DNA from 2 places in the Aeribacillus sp. FSL k6-2211 genome. Region 1 is predicted to be linked to the other one. Evidence: predicted binding sites of a transcription regulator. Region 1 holds the regulator's gene; the other holds the start of a gene.
What was found. The regulator Rex, encoded in region 1, represses fermentation and respiration genes when NADH is low (regulators of the CRP and FNR family bind a similar motif). The targets are predictions, from matches to a motif close to TTGTGAAATATTTCACAA.
Positions count from the first base shown of each region.

Region 2: the regulator Rex is predicted to act here: its motif matches at 2,732-2,749, upstream of qoxA (cytochrome aa3 quinol oxidase subunit II).

Region 1 covers NZ_CP150190.1:424,546-432,003, reverse strand. Annotated here, with positions in the region: gene NSU19_RS02225 (type II CAAX endopeptidase family protein) at 1-543, shown strand, start outside; gene NSU19_RS02220 (YdiK family protein) at 548-751, shown strand; gene tatC (twin-arginine translocase subunit TatC) at 844-1,590, opposite strand; gene NSU19_RS02210 (twin-arginine translocase TatA/TatE family subunit) at 1,613-1,786, opposite strand; gene NSU19_RS02205 (redox-sensing transcriptional repressor Rex) at 1,801-2,442, opposite strand; gene NSU19_RS02200 (ABC-F family ATP-binding cassette domain-containing protein) at 2,754-4,676, shown strand; gene tsaD (tRNA (adenosine(37)-N6)-threonylcarbamoyltransferase complex transferase subunit TsaD) at 4,951-5,970, opposite strand; gene rimI (ribosomal protein S18-alanine N-acetyltransferase) at 5,970-6,449, opposite strand; gene tsaB (tRNA (adenosine(37)-N6)-threonylcarbamoyltransferase complex dimerization subunit type 1 TsaB) at 6,419-7,114, opposite strand; gene tsaE (tRNA (adenosine(37)-N6)-threonylcarbamoyltransferase complex ATPase subunit type 1 TsaE) at 7,095-7,458, opposite strand, start outside.
Region 2 covers NZ_CP150190.1:3,968,840-3,976,297, forward strand. Annotated here, with positions in the region: gene qoxB (cytochrome aa3 quinol oxidase subunit I) at 1-1,623, opposite strand, end outside; gene qoxA (cytochrome aa3 quinol oxidase subunit II) at 1,692-2,654, opposite strand; gene nfsA (oxygen-insensitive NADPH nitroreductase) at 3,121-3,870, opposite strand; gene NSU19_RS19075 (BCCT family transporter) at 4,133-5,719, shown strand; cobalamin riboswitch at 5,906-6,105, shown strand; gene metE (5-methyltetrahydropteroyltriglutamate--homocysteine S-methyltransferase) at 6,256-7,458, shown strand, end outside.

The sequences.
Region 1 (7,458 bases):
CTTCGTCATGAACGAAAAAATAATGTCCGGATTGAAAAAGCTTCTTTCGGCGAATCTGCCATATGGGCTGTTTTCGGAGTTTTTTTAGCTTTTTTCATTCAAACAATCGTTGGCAATATTGAAATATATGTACTTAAAGTTAATCCGATGTCGGAAAATACTCAAGTTATTATGGATTTAATTGAAGCAACGCCTTATTTGATTATTGTCACATCAATAATAGGACCGATTCTTGAAGAAATTATCTTCCGAAAAATTATTTTCGGGGTGATTTATCAAAAAACGAATTTTTGGATCGGCGCGCTTGTCAGTTCGCTATTATTCGGCATCGTGCATGGGGAGCCTGAACTTTTATTGCGTTATACAGCAATGGGATTTACGTTCGCTTTTTTATATTATAAAACAAAACGCATATTAGTCCCTATTTTTGCCCATACAATGATGAATACAATCGTAGTCATCATTCAAACAATTTATCATGATGAGATTGAAAACATGATGAAGCAAATGGAACAAATACAAATCATTATTGGAGGCAGCTAAGATTATGAATTTTCATCCCGTTTCCATGGGACTCTTCTATTTTATCATGGGAGTTCTATTTACATATTTAGCAATTCATCATGCTGAAAATGGTATGTGGACAGCTACAAATATGATTTTAATGATTTTAGCCACGTTTGATTTTGCTGTTTCCATCCGCATGTTCACTTTCTCATATAAAATTCGGAAAGCAAAAAACAACCGATGAGGTGTAATGATATTATCCCTCTTGTGTAGACAGTAGGAAAAAAGCCTATACTGTCTACTTGACAGGGATATGTTTATAACAGCCCATCGGTTTTACTTTTGATCTGATTCTTTTATTTGAGAAGACTGTGCTTTTTTGTAAGCAAATCTTGAAACAATGATACTTATTTCATACAAAATGAATAGCGGAATCGTGACCATTAAATGCGACACAATTTCAGGCGGCGTAATGATCGCTGCGATAACAAGCAATACAAAATACGCATATTTTCTAACCTTTACCAAAAACGCCGGATTGATGATCCCGAGTCTTGTTAAAAACATAATGACAACGGGAAGCTGAAACAACAGTCCGAAAGGCAATGTTAACTGCAGCAGGAAACGAAAGTATTCATTTATTCCTATCATTTGTTGAATGTTTAAATCATTGGAAAGCCGCCCCATAAAATCGATGACAAAAGGAAACAAAATAAAATAAGAGAAGCTTATACCTAAAAGAAATAAAGCAACCGACAACGGTATATAGCTTAATGTGACCCGCCTTTCTTTTTCATACAGTCCTGGGCTGATAAACGCCCAAAGCTGGTACAATAAAACAGGGAAAGTTAGAATTAAAGCAATAATAAATGTAAACTGCATATAAACGATCAATGGATCTGCAGGACGAAAAGCATTTAAGGCGAATTGCTTTGCTTCATCAGTTTGCTGTAAAAAAACAATAATTGGCTTCGCTATGAAAAAGCCAGTAATCATAGCAACGAAAAAGAAAACGACTACAATAATCAGCCGTTTTCTAAGCTCCGCTATATGCTCCAACACGGACATTTTTTTTTCGCTCATCATTATTCATCCATTCTTCTTGCTATTCATTTTTCTTGTTTTCTTCATCATCGTCTGCTAAGCCCTTCGTGGCACTTTTAAACTCCTTTAATGATTCTCCTATAGCTTTTCCAAGCTCAGGAAGTTTTTTCGGCCCGAAAACAAGCAGAGCTGCAAATACAATCAACAGCAAGCTTCCAATTCCAATTGTTGGCATTTAATATCGCTCCTTCAATCTTCATTCGAATAATGTTTTAAAAAATATGCAAGAGCCTGAAGTTCAACAGATAGATCGATATGATGAATCCGAATTTTATCCGGAACATTTAAGCGAGCCGGCGTAAAATTTAAAATGCCTTTTATGCCTTTTTCCACTAACCGATCCGTTATTCCTTGAGCGGCGGTTGCCGGGACCGTTAATATCGCAACAGGCACATCATCAGGCAATTCACTTTCTAGCTGATCCAAATGATAAATTGGAACTCCACCAATTTTCATTCCTACTTTTCGTTTATTAATGTCAAATGCAATAACAATTTGTGTGTTGTTATTTTTTGTAAAATTGTAATTTAAAAAAGCTGTTCCCAAATTTCCGACGCCAATGAGGGCAACTTTGGTCAACTCATCTTGGTCAAGCGTCTTTCTAAAAAATGATAACAAATAATTGACATTATATCCATAACCTTTTTTGCCCAGCGCTCCGAAATATGAAAAGTCCCTTCTAATTGTCGCAGAATCTACTTTTACTGCTTCACTCAGTTCTTGAGAGGAAACACGTTGTTTTCCCGAGGCATGTAAATTTTGCAAAAACCGATAATATAGAGGTAATCTTTTTGCAGTTGCTTGCGGTATCTTAGATTGATCTTGATTCAATGCTCATCCCTCGCAATCCAAAACAACCTGACTAATTTTGTTTTTAGCTATGTTTTCTAGCAAGCGGCTGCTCGCCTGTATGAAACAATATCAGACTGATAACGCTTCCATCCTGATCTTCTTCTCCGTCTACATTTCTTTTTATTTGTTTTTTCTCCAAACTCTCCTTATATAAAAACTATACACTATTTTTTTATTCGTGTCTTTTGAACGATTGTTACAATTTCTTGTCCTTTTGTTCATCAGGTCAGTTGCCTGCAGTCAAATATATAGGCTACACTTATTCTAGCAAAGATTGAGGTGAACTATGGATGATTTTATTGCAGTTAAACAAAATCACAAAATATTATGGTGCTGACCTTATTTTATCGAATATTAAGCTGGAAATCCAAACAGGAGATAAAATCGCCGTTGTAGGCCGCAATGGAGCCGGAAAATCAACATTATTGAAAATCATTGCCGGTGAAATGCCCTTTGATTCTGGTGAAATTGTGAAGCCAAAAGATTTAACAATCGGCTATCTGGCACAAAACACAGGATTAGAATCAACTAAGTCGATATGGGATGAAATGCTAACCGTTTTTGAAGAGCTGCGGAACATCGAAGCTGAGCTGCGAAATATTGAACAAAAAATGGCAGCTATCTCCTCAGCTGGAGATTCTCATGCTTTGCAAAGCTTAATGAAGGAATATGATTCACTCCAACATTTATATAAAGAAAATGGCGGATATCAATATGAGGCGGATATCCGTTCTGTGCTGCATGGATTAGGGTTTGCTGATTACGACTATTCAACTAAAATTTCGGTTTTGAGCGGAGGACAAAAAACCCGGTTAGCACTCGGAAAGCTCCTGTTGAAAAAACCGGATCTGCTCATACTCGACGAGCCGACAAACCATCTTGACATGGAAACATTAAACTGGCTCGAACAATATTTACAGCATTATAATGGAGCGGTTCTAATTGTTTCCCACGACCGGTACTTTTTAGATCGCGTTGTCAACACTGTTTATGAAATATCACGAACAGTTTGTACGAAGTATGTTGGGAATTACAGCGCTTATTTAAAACAAAAAGCGGAAGCGTACGAAAGGGAATTAAAACAATTTGAAAAACAGCAAGAAGAAATCGCGCGGATGAAAGATTTTATTCAACGAAACTTAGCAAGAGCATCGACAACGAAACGTGCGCAAAGCAGAAGGAAAATGCTTGAGAAAATGGAAATACTGGACAGACCCGCTGGGGACGAGAAGTCAGCCAGCTTTTCCTTCGAAATCGAAAAGCAAAGCGGCAATGACGTGTTAAAAGCCATTGATTTGTCCCTTTCCTACGATCAAAAAACTCCGATCGTGAAAAATATTAACTTTTCGATCAACAGGAAGGACTCAATTGCCTTAATAGGGCCAAACGGAGTTGGAAAATCTACCTTATTAAAAACGATCATCAACCGCTTAAAGCCGCTGAGCGGAAAAATTCAGTTTGGATCTAATGTCCAAATCGGATATTATGACCAGGAACAAGCGGATTTGTCTTCATCTAAACGGGTTTTAGATGAATTGTGGGATGACTATCCCGAAAAAACAGAAAAAGAAATCCGAACGGTTTTAGGGAATTTTCTTTTTTCCGGAGATGAAGTGCTGAAAACCGTCTCGTCTTTAAGCGGAGGAGAAAAAGCTCGGCTCGCTTTAGCGAAATTAATGCTAAAAAAAGCTAACTTTCTCATCATGGATGAACCTACGAATCATCTGGATCTCGACAGCAAAGAAGTATTGGAAAACGCTCTGATAAATTTTCCTGGAACAATCTTGTTTGTTTCGCATGATCGTTATTTTATCAACAAAATCGCGACCAAAATTTTTGAATTATCCACAGAAGGCATTGCCGAATATATCGGGGACTATGATTATTACATTGCAAAAAAAGCGGAGATGATCGAGCTTGAACAGTTGAAAGAACCAACTATCGAAACCAAAGAGCAAAAACAAGGAAAATTATCTTATGAACAAGAAAAAATATTGAAAAAAAAGGAACGGCAAAGACAGCGCCGCATTGAAGAACTTGAAAACAAAATAGCAGAAATTGAAGAAGCGATCGCTGAAAACAATGAAATGCTTTGCGATCCAAATATATACCAAGATCATGAAAAAGCTCAAAAACTTCATGATCAAAATGTCATGTTAACGGAACAACTAGATCAACTGATGGAGGAATGGGAATCACTTCTTTCTGAATAACCGGCTCATGCCGGTTTTTTATTTATTTTGTTTCCTTCAGCATGTTTCTCTCAAACAGTTATCCACATCATTAGTTCCTTACCTTATAATATTTTTCTTATTTGTTCACATTATCCACAACAAACCCCTTTAGTTATCCACATGTTTCACCTTGTTTTTTCTTCTTCTATTTCAATGTTTCGTCTTATTTATCCAAAATGAAGCTTTTCTTTGTGGATAACCTGTGGTTAAAACAAAAAAATAGGGCCGCTGTTCATTCGACCCTATTTTGCCTCTATATATATGACGTTAATTCCAATCCAGGATGAGCATTCATACGATAATCACCGAAAATTCCTTTTTCATAAAGTACATCAGCGAAAGCTGCAATCATGGCCGCATTATCTGTGCATAAGGACAATGGTGGAATGACGAGGTCGATCCCTTTTTTCTTTTTGAATGCTTCCTCCATAGCAGTTCTTAATCCTTTATTCGCCGCTACTCCGCCTGATAAAAGAACTTGCTTAGCTTGATACTTCTCACTGGCACGAACAGTTTTTTCCACTAAAACTTCTACAACACTTTGCTGAAAACTTGCAGCCATATCTTTCGGATCTATCGTGATCCCTCTTTGCGCCGCGTTATGAAGAGTGTTAATCACCGCTGACTTCAGCCCGCTGAAACTAAAATGAAACGAGCCTTCTTCAAGCCATGCTCGCGGCAAATCAATGGAAGCAGTTCCTTCATGTGCTAGCCTGTCGATATGAGGCCCGCCCGGATAAGGCAGGTTTAATGTTCGCGCTACTTTATCATAAGCCTCTCCTGCTGCATCATCAAGTGTTTCCCCAATCACCTCAAAACAACCGTGCTCCTTCATATAGACAAGCTCTGTATGGCCGCCGGAAACAACTAATGCAATCAGCGGGAAAGAAAATTCTTTCACAAGACGGTTCGCATAAATGTGTCCTGCAATATGATGTACTCCGATTAGTGGAAGATCATACGCAAAAGCTAAAGCCTTTGCGGCATTGACTCCAATCAATAATGCACCAACCAGCCCCGGTCCTTCTGTCACGGCTATGGCGTTCAAATCGTGATACGAAAGATTCGCCTGTTTTAACGTTTCTTCTAATACGAGAGTAATTTGCTCGACATGATGGCGTGAAGCGATTTCTGGAACGACTCCGCCAAAACGTTTATGGCTTTCAATTTGGGAAGCAACGACTTGTGCAACAATTTCTTTTCCGTTTTTCACAATGGCAGCTGCTGTTTCATCACAGCTTGTTTCAATTCCTAAAATTAATCGATCTTTCATTATAAATTCACCTGCATTAATATCGCATCTTCTTGGTTATCCGTATAATAGTTTTCCCGGATTCCGATTGGTTCAAAATTCAATTTCTTATATAATGATTGCGCAACAGTATTCGAAACTCGGACTTCTAATGTAACGGTTTTGGCTCCTTTTTCTTTTGCTACGTTTAAAACGCTTCTAAGCAGGGTCTCTCCCAGCTTTTTTCCCCGATACGCTGGAGAAATAGCAATATTGGTAATCTGCCCATCATCAACAATCACCCATAAACCGCAATAACCTACAACTTTTCCTTCATATTCTATTACTAAATAAGTAGCAAAATGGTTATGGACCAATTCCCGATAAAATGATTCCTTTGTCCAAGGAACCGAAAATGACAGCTGTTCGATTTCATAAACACGATGTATATCTTCAACTGTCATTTTTCGAACATTTACTTGATTATTAATCATGTTGACGTTTTTTGCTGCTCGATCCATTTCGCTTCCGCCTCTGCTAACCTTAAATAATTTGGCACAAACTGATGAACATTGACTGCTTCTCTAGTCATTCCCAGCAAACCTAGCAATCCCGGACGCGGCTGGTGCAATGACGGATCCCCGATGACTGCCAACTCACCCATTATTTCTTTGATCAGATCTAAATGAAGAGAAACATCATTCCCTAAAAAGAGCACCCGCTTTTTGAGCTGTTTTATTTCATTCAACCAATCTTCTAGCAGAATATTTCTGTCTTCTTTCACACAAAGTATGTTTTCTTTAAATTCATACAGCCCGGTATAAACTCGTCCTCTTCTTGCATCAAATAAAGGGCAAATCAATCCGTCAAAAAAACGCCCGTTCAGCGCAAGCACTTCAAGACTGGAAACGCCCGTTAAAGGAATGTTTCTAGCCCATGCAAGCGTCTTAGCAATTGTTACACCGATTCGCACACCAGTATAAGAGCCAGGACCTTGGGCAACCACAATCTTTGTTAAGTCGCTGGGCTGAACGTGGCACTCTTTCAAAAGATAATCAACTGCCGGCATTGCACGAACAGAATGGTTTTTTTTCAAGTTCGTCATATATTCGCCAATAATTTTAGTTTCGTCTACTAACGCAATGCCTAAACAGTCGTTTGATGTATCAATCGCTAATACCGTCATCAGTAAAAAACTCCTTACACAGCTTAATATATCTTTTTCCCTTCGGCCTAAAAATTAGAGATCTTGTATTGTCCTGAATGTAACGGATGAATACATCCAGTCTTTCCTCCGGCAGTTGATCTTCTATATAATGCGCCCACTCTACAACTGTTACACCGTCTCCATCAAAAAACTCATCAAACCCTAAATCCTCATCGCTATTTTCAATCCGATAAACGTCCATATGATAAAGCGGCAGTCTGCCGTCTGTATACTCCTTCATGATTGTAAAAGTAGGACTGCTCACTGTTCTGCCAATGCCCAAACCTTTTGCCAGTCCTTTCACAAATGTAGTTTTGCCTGCT
Region 2 (7,458 bases), 540 kb from region 1:
AGCGTCAAGACCTTTTACCTGCGGTGTTACGGCAAAGTTGTAATGCGGTGCAGGCGACGGAATAGACCATTCCAGCGTCCGGCCATCCCAAGGATCTCCCGTGAGGTCACGCTCGCCTTTAAAGTACGTGTACACAACATTAATACACAGGAAGATAAAGCCGATTCCCATCATAACTGCGCCAATAGTCGAAATGACGTTTAATTCCGTCCAGCCGGCATCTGCCGGATATGTGTAAATTCTTCTTGGCATGCCCATAAATCCTAAAACATATTGCGGCAAGAAACATACATTAAAGCCAAGGACGAAAAACCAGAACGTAATTTTGCCGAGCTTTTCATTTAAAATGACGCCAAACATTTTCGGATACCAATAATGAAGCGCTGCAAAGACAGCAAAGACCGTACCGCAAATTAACGTATTATGGAAATGGGCTACAAGGAAATACGTATTATGATATTGGTAATCGGCCGCAGCCATCGAAAGCATCACACCTGTAACCCCGCCGATGACGAAAGTTGGAATAAACGCCAAAGACCATAGCATCGCAGATGTGAATTTGATTCGACCTTTATATAAAGTGAAGAGCCAGTTAAAGATTTTTACCCCTGTCGGTATGGCTATCGCCATCGTCGATACAGAGAAAAATGCATTAACCGGGGCTCCTGAACCCATTGTGAAAAAGTGGTGCACCCAAACGAGCATACTTAATACAGAAATCGCCACCATGGACCAAACCATGGCTGTATAACCGAAAAGACGTTTTCTTGCAAACGTTGAGACAACTTCCGAAAAAACCCCAAACGCTGGCAAAATGGCAATATACACTTCCGGGTGCCCCCAAATCCAGAACAGGTTCGCCCAATGCATTGGCACTCCATCGCCTGAAAGCGTAAAAAAGTGAGTGCCAAATATTCTGTCCAACGTCATTAATGCTAAAGCAACCGTCAATACCGGAAAAGCGAAAACAACCAATATAGACGTAATAAGTGTTGCCCATGTAAACATCGGCATGCGCATTAAAGTCATTCCAGGAGCTCTCATTTTTAGAATCGTTACAATGAAATTAATACCGGAGATTAATGAACCGATCCCTGAAATTTGCAATCCTAATAAATAATAATTTTGGCCCGGCCCCGGGCTGAGTTCATTTCCAGCAAGAGGCATGTATGCCGTCCACCCTGCATCCGGTGAGCCGCCGATCACAAATGAAATGTTGAACAGCAAGGCGCCAAAGAAAAACGTCCAGAAGCTGAGTGCATTCAAATACGGGAACGCCACATCTCTAGCTCCAATTTGGAGAGGAACTGCAATGTTCATGATCCCGAATATGAACGGCATTGCCATAAATAAAATCATAATGGTTCCATGTGTAGTGAAAATTTCATTATAATGCTGTGAATCTAAAAACGTATTATTTGGCACTGTCAATTGGGCGCGCATTAAAAGTGCGTCTACGCCCCCTCGGAATAGCATTAATACGGCGGAAATAATATACATAATCCCTATTTTTTTATGGTCAACAGTCGTTAGCCACTCTTTCCACAGCCATTTCCATTTTTTAAAATAGGTTAATACAAAAACGATACCAATAATTGTTAATACAATGGCTGCATCCGCCATATATATAAGGGGTTCGCCGGTAACGAAAAATTCATCCCATTTCACAGCACGTTCCTCCTTCCTTCCGATTAATGTCCTTCGTGCTGATGGCTTTCATGTTCACGATTATCATGATGATCAGATTCAACTTCCTCCAATTTTATGGTACCGTGCTTTTCTTTTGCAGGGATATTGTCTAAATGCTCACCTGGTTTCGCAAAATCAACCCACGCCAAGTGTGTTCCAGAAAAAGTCAATTTATCTTTTAAAACTCCGACTTGGATGATTTCGTTAAATTGTTTTTTCGTCAGCAATGGAGCTGATGCTTGTGTTTCTTTCACCCATTTATAAAAATCTTCTTTTTCCATTGCGTTCACATCAAATGTTTGATGGGCAAATCCTTCTCCTGTAAAATTTGAATTCCGCCCTTTAAACGTACCGACATGATCAGCCTGCAAATAAAGAGTCATTCCCATTCCAGCCATATTATATTTTTGTCCGCCCAACTCTGGAATCCATAAAGCGCTCATCCCGCCGACAGCTGTCAATTTAAATTCAACTGGAACATCTTTTGGAATGTTGACATAATTGACTGTTTCAATATTTTCCTCCGGATAGCTGAAAATCCATTTCCAATCGGCTGCTGTCGCATGAATGACAATTGGTTCAACTCCTCTAGATTCCTTCGGCGGTTTTTCAAGCTCAAAAGTCGCCTTAACCGTTGGTATCGCCAAAGCAATGACAATCAACACAGGAATCGCCGTCCAAACAATTTCAAGCACTGTATTCCCATGCTGTTCGGGCGGTTCATAATCCATATTGTCAGGTCTTTCCCTGTATTTCCACAAAATAATCGCAAACAATGAAAAAATGACGACAATAATCAAAAGCATAAATCCAACAGACCAAAGGATTAAATCTTTTTGAACAGCCGCTACCGGCCCCTTTGGATTTAATAAGACAAACCGTTCGCTGCATCCTGATAGCAGGAGCAAAACGGATAATGGCAAAACTTTCATAACCAACTTCAGCCAACTTGGTTTGGCCGGCATTGTGATCCCCCCTAGGATTTTCAAAAATGTGCCAAAAAACGTCAACCATTCACTTTGAAACAAAAATCATCTGTTGTAAGTGAACTTTATCACAAATTTATGTAAAAAAACTTGAATTCAATAAACAGTCAATAAAAGATTAAAATTTTGTAAAAAAATCGCCATCAATCCGACACAAAACAGGAAATCATGTGAATCGAAAGGAATGATTGCCTCTATTGCTAATAGACGCATAAGAAAAACCGGGCGAAAAACATCAACGCCCGGTTTTTCTATTCGCACACATCGGTCTTTTTGTTTTCTACATACTATACGATCGGAAAATCAGCTAATTTCTAAATCTATCCATTTTTAACAAAAGCGGATAATCTCATTGTTTCCATGTTCCCAAAATTGATTTCCATTTATTTCATCAAACAATTTGTCCATACCGCAACAGAGACAACTTGGCAAGAAACTGTTCATATTATTTTAAGTTATAGCCTTTTCTTTCCACAAATTGTTTCATATACATTCTCACCGGATTTGAAAGAGCGCGAGCCATTTGCCCTGTCCAAGTATCTTTGCGGACACCATTTGTACGTTTTTCATAATATTTGGATACTATTTGATTATATTCAAGAAGCCCCTGTTTATATATTTCTTCGTTTTGCTCATATTCTTCCTCATGATAAACATGATGTAAAGGCAATCGGGGTTTTTTTCCGGTATCAACGGCCGGATAGCCGACCGTTATGGCAAAAAGCGGGATGACCCGATCAGGAACTTTTAGCAGCGCCGAAACATCCTCTAAATTGTTGCGAATTCCGCCAATATAACAAATGCCAAGCCCCATGGACTCAGCGGCTAATGCAGCATTTTGCGCGGCCAATGCCGCATCAATAAGCGCAACCATAAATTTTTCTGTGCTTTCCAAGGATACCGTCACGTCTTTATCTTCCATTTCGCCTATTAGTTCGTGCCGGTGCAGATCTGCGCAAAAAACAAATAAATGGCCGCTTTTTTCCACATAGTCTTGGTTCCCCGCCAGTTCCGCAAGTTTTTTTTTCGTTTCCGGATTTTTCACCCCAATGATTGAGTAAGCTTGTATGTAACTTGAAGTCGAGGCCGATTGGGCACATTCCACAATTAAGCGTATTTGTTCATCCGTAAGCGGCCGATCTTCAAATTTTCGAACGGATCGATGGTTTAAAATGGTTTCGATCACTTTATTCATCATCATCATCCTTTCTTTTATATTCTTTTCTCAAAGTTTAACTTTTTTAGACGCCCATTTCATCGATTTTGTTTTTCGGCCAAGCAAAATGTGAAACGTAAGGATTTGGCCGTAATCGAGAGCATTTATAAGGATTTCTTATAAAAAATAAAATAAATTGAATAAAAAAGCTTATTACGACAAATTAATCTGAAAAATTAAACTTTCTATCAATTTTGTTTAAAGATATAATAAAATGTAATCTTTTTTAAAGGGGGATTTGATGAAGAATCGAAACATTATGGATTGGCCGACCTTTATCGGGGCGCTGCTTTTGCTGTTAATTGTAGCCGCTCCATTAGCAGTATTCCCTGAACAAGGCGAAGCCATTGTATTAGCTGCCAGCAGCTTTTTAACACAAAAATTTGGAATATTGTATTTAATCATGGGTGCAGCAGTATTGATTTTTATTCTTTATGTTTCTTTTAGCCGATACGGAAAAATCAAACTGGGGGATCCTTTAGAAAAGGCTGAGTTTCCGACATTATCTTGGGCAGCTATGCTTTTTTGCGCTGGAATTGGATCAAGTGTTCTTTATTGGGGAACGATTGAATGGGCTTACTACTATACGGGACCTCCATTTGGCATCGAACCTAGATCAAAAGAAGCCGTTGAATGGGCGGCCGCATATGGAATTTTTCATTGGGGACCGACGGCATGGGCCATCTATTGCCTCCCTGCCCTGCCAATCAGCTATTTCTATTATGTAAAGAAAAAACCGGTGTTAAAAGTAAGCGAAGCGTGCCGGCCTCTCATTGGCAAAAAAGCAGATGGACCAATAGGCAAAATCATTGATGTCTTGTTTATGTTTGGTTTGCTGGGCGGAGCTGGAACGACACTCGCTTTAGGGACGCCGCTCATTACAGAAGGAATTCATGAACTTTCCGGCATCGAACCTTCGATGACACTCCAAACAGTGGTTTTGCTTATTTGTACATTGATCTTCGCAGCAAGCGCTTACTCCGGTTTGCGGAAAGGCATTAAAATTTTGAGCGACATCAACCTATGGCTTGCCGTATTATTGTTGGTGTTTGTCTTCCTTGCCGGCCCGACCGTCTTTCTGGCGGAAACGGCCGTCAACAGCATCGGCATCATGCTTGATCATTACATGCGGATGTCTTTATGGACTGAACCTTTTAACAGTTTAGGACCGTTTGAACGAACAGGCTTTCCGGAATCATGGACGGTATTTTATTGGGCTTGGTGGCTCGTGTACGCTCCATTTGTCGGCTTGTTCGTCGCTAAAATTTCAAAAGGACGCACTGTCCGCGAAATGACGCTCGGAACAGTAGTATATGGAACGCTCGGCTGCATTCTCTTTTTTGGGATTTTAGGAAACTTTGGATTATTTTTAGAACTGACAGGCCAATACCATGTAACAGCTACATTAGATGAACATGGCGGATCAGCAGCCATTATCGGAATATTGAAACAATTGCCGTTAAGCAACATTGTGATTGCCGTATTTACTGTGCTTGCCGTGATCTTTTTAGCAACAACGTTTGATTCAAGCTCTTATATTTTAGCATCTGTTGTCCAAAAAGAAGTTGCCGATGAACCTTTGCGATGGAACCGTTTATTTTGGGCTTTTGCTCTTTCCGTTTTGCCGCTTATTTTAATGTACCTCGGCGGATTGTCCACATTGCAGACTGTTAGCATTATTGGCGGTTTCCCTTTGTTGTTTATTTTTGTCCTTTTAGCCGGTTCTTTTATCAAAGCGGCAAACCAAGATTTTTATTCCAGTAAATCTCAATTATTTAAAATGTATCCTAAAAAGAAAGGCGTGAAAAGAAACCTTCTCTCGAAATAACTGTTTTCCGGAAAAATCCCAACCGCTGTAAAGACCCGCAGAAAACCTTTATGTTCTGGCGGGTTTTTGTCATGTAAAGCGGAAGAAATCGCAAGCCATCTACTTTCCTAAAAAATTTTTCTTTTTAATTGCAAATGTGGTGTTGAAAAATAAAAAAAAATCCTCTATTCTGATAATTATAGTTTCATATGTGTACCAGCAACAGGTGCGTCATATTGCAGCCGCAATATGCGCTTAAAAGGGAAGTTTGGTGAAATTCCAACACGGTCGCGCCACTGTGATGGGGAGCTTTTGATCATCAGCCACTGTTTCTGCCAGAGAAATGGGAAGGAGATCAAAAGCGTTGAACCTAAGTCAGGAGACCTGCCTGTTGTATGCACTACGACCTACGCGTCATAGGGAGGAGTGAGAAGCCATGTTCATGTTGAAACCATTTGGGTGCCTCAACACGAGCTAGGATATCCAGTCCCTCTTTTATTAGCGTAAAGAGGGCTTTTTTATTGTGTTGAGCAAAAATCAAATGGGAGGTTTTCGTAATGGCAGCCATTAGTTCAAATCTTGGCTATCCGCGAATTGGCGAACGCCGGGAATGGAAAAAAGCTTTGGAATTATTTTGGAATGGAGACATTTCTGAAAGCAGCTTACTGGAAACGTTGAAAAAGATCCGTCTTTCCAACTTAAAGAAACAGCATGAAAGCGGAATTGAGCTGATTCCCATAGGAGATTTTTCGTTTTATGACCACGTTCTCGATACTGCTTTCATGTTTGGATATATTCCTTCGAGGTTCCAGCATATGGATCCCCGTTCCATCAAAACATATTTCGCAATGGCAAGGGGATCCGAAGAAGCCGAGGCTTTAGAAATGACAAAATGGTTTGATACAAATTATCATTATATCGTTCCGGAACTGGAAAATAAGCCGCCTGCTTTTTTGGAAAACCGTCTGCTCAAGCTTTACAATGAAGCAAAAGACGAACTAAATATTGAGACAAAACCTGTTGTTTTAGGGCCGATTACTTTTTTAATGCTGGCGAAAAAATATGAAAAACGAGATTTTTATAAGCATTTATCTGCTTTCATCCCAGTTTATATTCAATTGTTGACAGAGTTGCATCAAGCAGGCGCAAAGTGGGTGCAAATCGATGAGCCTGTTCTCGTTCAGGAAATTGATGAGTCATTGATTCCGTTGTTTAAAGAAGTGTATGAAGCTTTTCACGAAGCGAATCCATCTTTGAACATACTGTTGCAAACTTATTTTGAAAGTCTTTCTCACTATCAACATATCGTTTCATTGCCTGTTGCTGCTATCGGTCTTGATTTTGTACATGATGGGGGAGCCAACAGTGCAAACATCCAAAAATTCGGGTTTCCAAAAGACAAAATATTGGCTGCCGGTTTAATCAGCGGCCGCAACATATGGAGGGCATCATTAGAAGAAAAAGCAAGCAAAATTGATTTTCTCGCTCAGCATGTTGATGTTGATCGATTGATCATTCAACCTTCCTGCAGCTTGCTCCATGTGCCGGTTACCGTAAAAAATGAACACGAATTGCCGGAAATTTTAAAAAATGCTCTCTCCTTTGCAGACGAAAAATTAAGTGAAGTCCATCAGCTGACACAATATGCAAAAGGTGAATTAAGTATAAGCGATTTACGATACGATGACCGTTATTACACGCAATTTATGAATTCTGATTTTCGGACAAACCGAAACGTGCAAGAGGCAGCCGCCAAGATT